2 regions of the Aeromonas sp. FDAARGOS 1414 genome follow, and region 2 is predicted to be linked to the other one. Evidence: predicted binding sites of a transcription regulator. Region 2 holds the regulator's gene; the other holds the start of a gene.
What was found. Region 2 encodes MetJ, which represses methionine synthesis genes. Its sites were predicted from a motif close to AGANNTCTAGANNTCT; they were not measured.

Region 1: the regulator MetJ is predicted to act here: its motif matches at 1,673-1,688, upstream of metA (homoserine O-succinyltransferase).

What each region holds. Positions count from the first base shown of each region.
Region 1 is NZ_CP077210.1:4,229,723-4,233,081, forward strand. Features, by position in the region: gene I6L44_RS19190 (CinA family nicotinamide mononucleotide deamidase-related protein) at 1-278, opposite strand, end outside; gene I6L44_RS19195 (DUF3391 domain-containing protein) at 332-1,570, opposite strand; gene metA (homoserine O-succinyltransferase) at 1,715-2,662, shown strand; gene I6L44_RS19205 (cyclin-dependent kinase inhibitor 3 family protein) at 2,663-3,181, opposite strand; gene I6L44_RS19210 (Lrp/AsnC family transcriptional regulator) at 3,325-3,359, shown strand, end outside.
Region 2 is NZ_CP077210.1:3,109,360-3,112,718, forward strand. Features, by position in the region: gene I6L44_RS13930 (aromatic amino acid transport family protein) at 1-201, shown strand, start outside; gene I6L44_RS13935 (tRNA-binding protein) at 271-609, opposite strand; gene I6L44_RS13940 (AraC family transcriptional regulator) at 694-1,416, opposite strand; gene metJ (met regulon transcriptional regulator MetJ) at 1,458-1,781, opposite strand; gene metB (cystathionine gamma-synthase) at 2,002-3,174, shown strand; gene I6L44_RS13955 (bifunctional aspartate kinase/homoserine dehydrogenase II) at 3,174-3,359, shown strand, end outside.

The sequences.
Region 1 (3,359 bases), 1.1 Mb from region 2:
GGGAAGAGGGTGAGCTGCTGGTCAAAGGCCTCGGCTGCCGCCTGAGCGGTGAGGTCGTCGGCGGTGGGCCCGAGCCCGCCACACACCAGCACCACCTCTGCGCGGCTGGCACTCTCTTGCAGCACCGTTTTCAGGTCGGCGAGGTTGTCCCCCACCGTCAGGCGACGGCGCACCTGCCAGCCCTGCTCCAGCAGCAGAGCGCTGAGCCAGGCCGCGTTGGTATCCACCACCAGACCCGTTACTATTTCGTCTCCGGTACTGATGATCTCGATACGCATGGCGGGCTCCTTGGGTGAAACGGGTGACAACGGTTGGCCTCTGGCCAACACAATCAGGCTTTGTTGTGCTCGAAGTAGTAGCTGATCCGGGTACGCGGATTGAGATACTCGAACACGGCGGGCGGCAGCCGTTTGGGGTGGATCACCTTGGCGATCGACAGTTCGGCTTGCTGCAGGTCGATGATGGCGGCTTCCTGACGGGGAATGCGCGGATCGTAGACCAGCACCGAGGGGTAGAGCAGGCGGGAAGCGTTGACCGACATTACCAGCCCCACCTGACCGTTGGAGAGTTGCACCACGCTGCCGGGGGGATAGATCCCCATCAACCGGATCAGCATGCTGAGGTACTCCGGATTGAACTGGGCCTTGCGCTGCTTGTAGAGGCCGCTCAGGGCCGAGTAAGGCACCTTGGCCTGCATGTGGCAGAGGTTATCGTACTCGTTGATCAGAGACACCATCTGGGTGAGCTGATCGAGCTGGCCACCCTTGAGCCCTTCCGGCCCGCTGCCATCGAGATATTCGTGGTGGTGCAGCACTATCCCCTTCGCTTCCGACGGGAAATCCTTGGCCAGATTGAGCAGATCCAGCCCGTAGCGCGGGTGCTGGGCCATCAGGTTCTGCTCCGGCCTGGTGAGCGGCTCGGTCTTGCGCAGGATCTGGCTCGGGATCTTCAGTTTGCCGATGTCGTGGAACAGCGCCCCCATACCGATATGGCGGATCTGGTCGGCCGACATGTTGCACTCCTTGGCCAGCAGCATGCTGAGTACGCTGACGTTGAGGGAGTGGAAGTAGAGGTTGTTGCCATCCTCGCTGTCGGAGACCAGATGGAGCACCATCTCGTCCACCGAGAGCAGCTGTTCTGTCATGGCGTTGACCAGCTCCTGCGCCTCGCCGATGGCATTGAGGGGGCGGGACTGGAGCTTGCTCATCACGCTGCGCACCTGGGCCAGCGACTGCTGAAACTGTTTCTCGCACTGCTGCAGGTTGCGACGATACTGCTGCAACTGCTCGATGCGGCGGTCCTTCTCCTGCTGCATCTGAGCCTGGCGCTGGGCGGCGTCTGCGCTCTCTTGTGGTTGAGGCTGTACCTGATTGAGGGGCTTGGGCGGAACGTCGCTCTTGTCGGGAATGATGGTGACCAGTTTCAGACCGAGTCGGCGAATGAGCTCGATCTCCTCTTCATTCTTGATCTTGAAGCTGGAAAACAGGAAGGGGTGTTCGCGCCACCCCAGTGGCAGGGAGACATAGTTGCCGACTTGCAGTCGATCTACGGAAATCTTGATACCGGTCATTATCTTGGATGCAGGGGAGATACTGAGCCGTATGCTAGTCAAAGGCGAGAGTGAATACAAAAGGTATCTGATGACAGGGTGGGAGCTTTATTATAGGCTTCTGGATGTCCAGACATATTTACCGATGCAGTACAGGGAGTAAGCATGCCGATCAAGATCCCGGATCAGTTGCCCGCAGCCGAAGTGTTGGGGCAGGAGAACATCTTCGTGATGACGGAATCCCGGGCCGTCACCCAGAACATCCGCCCGCTGCGGGTACTGATCCTCAATTTGATGCCCAAGAAGATTGAGACCGAGATCCAGCTGATGCGGATGCTCTCCAACTCGCCGCTGCAGGTGGATGTGGATCTGCTGCGCATTGATGACAGGGAGTCAAAGAACACGCCGCAGGCCCATCTCGAGAACTTCTATCACGACTTCGAGCAGGTGCGTGGCAACAACTACGACGGCATGATCATCACCGGGGCGCCGCTTGGGCTGGTGGAGTTCGAGGAGGTGGTCTACTGGCCGCGCATTGTCGAGATCATCGAGTGGTCCCATCAGCACGTGACCTCCACTCTGTTTCTCTGCTGGGCGGTGCAGGCGGCGCTTAAAGCCTTGTATGGCATGGAGAAGCAGACCCACGGCGAGAAGCTCTCCGGGGTTTATCGCCACCACCGCCTCGACGAGCATGAGCCGCTGCTGCGCGGTTTCGACGACGAGTTTGTCGCCCCCCACTCCCGTTATGCGGCGTTTGATGGCGATCTGATCCGTGCCCAGACCGACTTGCAGATCTTTGCAGAGTCAGAAGAGGCGGGGGTTTATCTGGCTGCGACCAAGGATTGTCGTCAGGTGTTTGTCACTGGCCATCCGGAGTACGATGCTTTGACACTGGATGGGGAGTATCAGCGTGATCTAGCGGCGGGGCTCGACCCGGCCATTCCGGTCAACTACTACCCGAATAACGATCCGAGCCGGACGCCGCGCGCCAGCTGGCGCAGCCATGGTCATCTGCTGTTTGCCAACTGGCTCAACTACTACGTCTATCAGCTCACCAGTTATCGGGTGGAGGATATCGGCAAGGTCTTCACCTACGACCAGGGGGGCAAGTAGTCAGTCGCCCTGCTCCAGCCGCTCGGCCAGCTGGTCGAGCCATTGGCGGTGGCAGGCTAACGCGAATGCCTTGGGTCTGTGGGCCTTGATGGCGGCCATCGCTTCTTGCTGCGGCTGGCCGAGGGTCATCAGTAGCGCGGCGGCGACCAGCCCGGTACGACCGCTGCCCCCTTTGCAATGGATGACCAGATGCTTGCCATCCCCCAGCAGCTCGCGCAGCTGCGGCAGTGCCTGTTGCCAGGCGGCCTCGAAGGCGGTGTCGGGGGCCAGATCATCCTCGATGGGCAGATGGAACCAGCGCATCCCTTCGTGCTCGACCTGCTGGCCGAGCGGCGCCAGTTCGAGTCGGGTCAGCTCGGCGCTCGTCATCAGGGTCACCACCCCGTGGGCACCGGCCAACCGCAGTTGATCGAGCGCCAGGGTCAGCGGCACCTGCTGGGTGCCGGGGCAGGGAGTCAGCAGTAACTGGCCATCGACACGGGGAACCTCAAGGCTCCAGAAGGGGTGAAACGGGTGCATGGCGGATCCTCGCGTAGTGGCCGCAGGTCTGCGGTCGGTGAATGGCGCCAAGGATAGGCGGGGCCGGAGGGATGTCAATGGCCGTTGTGTTTGCCCCGGTTTACGGGCAGAGTCTAAAAAATTGAGCGGTTCAAGGAGTTAAGATGAGAAACCTGGATCAACTGGATTTGGATATCCT
Region 2 (3,359 bases):
GCCGTCATCAACCCGGGTATTCTGGGGCTGATGGAGACCCTTTCCGGCCCGGTCATCGCCATGATCCTGTTCATCATGCCGGTGATTGCCATCTATAAGGTGGAGGCGCTGGCCCGCTTCCGTAACGGCTGGACCAACGGCTTTATCCTGCTGACCGGTTCGCTGGCGGTATCGGCGCTGATCTTCAGCCTGTTGAAGTAACGACTCGCAGCAGATAACAAAGAGAGGCGACCCCGGGGTCGCCTCTCTTGTCTCTGTTCGGGCGTGAACTCAGCCCAGCTTGGCGCCGTTCTCCACCGCCTGCTCGGGAATGGCCATCACCACGGCGCCATCTGGCCGGTAGAAACCGGTCAGCAGAAACTCCGACTGAAACGGCCCTATCTGCTTGGTCGGGAAGTTGACCACGGCGATGATCTGGCGGCCCACCAGCTGCTCTGGCTGGTAGAGGGTGGTGATCTGGGCACTGCTCTTGCGAACCCCCAGTTCGGGGCCAAAATCCGCCCACACCTTGTAGGCCGGTTTGTGCGCCTCAGGGAACGGCTCGACCCGCACCAGAGTACCCACCCTCAACTCCACCATCTCGAAATCCTGCCAGCTAATCGTCTCCATTTCGGCTCCAGTTTATCGTGCACCTTGCATGACCCGCAGCATGGCCCAAAGAGAGCATCCCGTCTTCGGCGATCAGCCGTTTCGTTACGGCAGGCGGCCGTTTTGTTGGCGCCAGAGGGATGGAATGAGCCCGGTCTCGGCCAGGAAGCGCTCGCTGAAGGCCCCCTGATTCTGGTAACCACAACGGCTGGCAATCTCGCCGACGGGCAGCTGCGTGCAGGCAAGCAGGGTACACGCCAGCGCCATGCGCCGACTGCGAATGTAGTGGGAGACGCTCATCCCCAACTGCTGGCGAAAAGCGAGCTTGAACTGGCTCTGGCCAAGGCAGGCGATGGCGGCGAGTTGCTGATTGGTCAGCGGGGCGGCGAGGTTGGCATCGATATGGCGTTGCACCTTGAGGATGCGGGCGGCAAGACGCGGCGTGGCTGCGCTCTGCATCCCCTGCCCTTCAGCCAGCAGGGAGAGCCACACCTGCTCCATGCCCGCCACCTGTCGCCCTTCGGCCACCATGCGGTGCAGAAACGCGAGGTAGTGGCGCTGGGGCTCATCCAGCTCGATAAAGGGGTGAGCTGCCAGATCGCCGGGCAGCCAGTCGCTCTCCTGCACCAGAAACGAAAGCGCAGGATCGGCGGCGTAGTCGTGTCGCTCACCGGGGGCGATGATGCAGGCAGAACCGGGGGCAAGCCTGCGCCCCCGGCCCTGCACCTCGATCTCGAGGGGGCCGTCGAGGGGGATCACCAGCTGGGCAAAGTCGTGACTATGGCTGCAGACATGGTGGTGATAGTGGCGCAGGCTGAAGCGGGACATGGCAGATAGCAATGACGCGGCCAGGGCCGCGTCATTGGGGGTTATTCCTTGTCGAAATCTTCGATCTCTTTGCCCAGCGCTTCCATGATGGCGCGCGCTTCGGCAGGGACGCTGTCCGGATGATCCTTGCGCAAATCTTCGTCGCAAGGAAGCGGCTGGCCGGTGAAAGCGTGCAGGAAGGCTTCACAGAGCAGCTCGCTGTTGGTCGCATGACGCAGGTTGTTCACCTGACGGCGGGTGCGCTCATCGGTCAACACTTTCAACACCTTGAGCGGGATCGAGACGGTAATCTTCTTGACCTGTTCGCTCTTCTTACCGTGTTCCGCGTAGGGGCTGACGTAGTCGCCGTTCCACTCTGTTCCCATGACTCACCTGTTCTCATTTAGCCGTGAGCGCGGATTTTAACCCTTAAGGAAATTAATGGCAATCCAACAGCAAAGCCATTTAGACGTCTAGAAGTGTTGACGGCCTTTTTAAGCTGGCGTAGTGTGGTTCATCATGATGCCAGCATTGGCACGATTGCGTGTGGCAAAAGCAGCGTGGCAGGAAGAGCGGCCACCGTCCAGAGAGATCAAGGAGAGAAACATGACCCACAAGGCCACCCTAGCGGTTCGCACCGGGATTGAGACAGACCAGCAACACGGTGCCGTGGTGCCCCCCATCTACCTCTCCAGCAACTACACCTTTGCCGACTTTGGCGAGCCCCGTCAATACGATTATGCCCGCTCCGGCAATCCGACCCGCACCAATCTGGCGAACGCGCTGGCGGCGCTGGAAGGGGGCGCTGGCGCCGTGGTCACCGGCACCGGCATGGGCGCCGTCCATCTGGTCACCACAGCACTGCTCAAGGCTGGGGATCTGCTGATTGCCCCTCACGACTGTTACGGCGGCACCTGGCGCCTGTTCGAGTATCTGGCGGCCAAGGGCCACTACCGGGTGCAGTTTGTCGATCAGGGGGATGAGGCCGCACTGGCCGCCGCGCTGGCGCAAAAACCTGCGCTGGTATGGGTCGAGACACCCTCCAACCCGCTGCTGCGGGTGGTGGATATCAGCGCCATCGCCAGCGCCGCCCACGAGGTGGGTGCACAGGTAGTGGTGGACAACACCTTCCTCTCCCCCCTGCTGCAACAGCCGCTCGCACTTGGTGCCGATGTGGTGGTGCACTCCACCACCAAGTACATCAACGGTCACTCAGACGTGGTGGGCGGGGTGGCGATTGCCAAGGAGGCCGCACTGGCCGAGTCGCTGGTGTGGTGGGCCAACTGTCTGGGGCTCACCTCCGGGGCATTCGATTCCTACCTCACCCTGCGCGGCCTGCGCACTCTGGCCCCCAGATTGCGCACCCATCAGGAGAACACCGATCGCATCCTCGCCTTCCTGCAACAGCAGCCGCTGGTGAAACGCATCTATCACCCCAGCCTGCCGAGCCATCCGGGCCACGATATTGCGCGCCGTCAACAGTCCGGCTTCGGCGCCATGCTAAGTTTTGAACTCGATTGCAGCGAGGCAGGCATTCGCGCCTTCCTCGCGGCCCTCGCCCTCTTCTCGGTGGCCGAGTCTCTCGGCGGAGTGGAGAGTCTGGTGGCCCATCCGGCCAGCATGACTCACAGGGCCATGACCCCGGTCGCGCAGCAGGCAGCAGGTATCAGCGCCCAGCTGCTGCGGTTGTCGGTCGGTATTGAACACGGTGAAGATCTGGTGGCCGATCTGGCACAGGCTTTTGCACAGGCGCAGCAGGCAGAACAGGTAGCGAAGTAATGGAACAGCAGCAACAAGGAGAGATCGCGGTGGCAACAGAAGCAGGCTTGAAGCGACGTCACGTCCACAAATTCGGTGGCAGCAGTCTGGCGGATCCGGTCTGTTATCGCCGGGTCGCCAGCATCGTTGAACAACAGGTGGGTGGGGATGAACTGATCGTAGTCTCCGCCGCCGGCAAGACCACC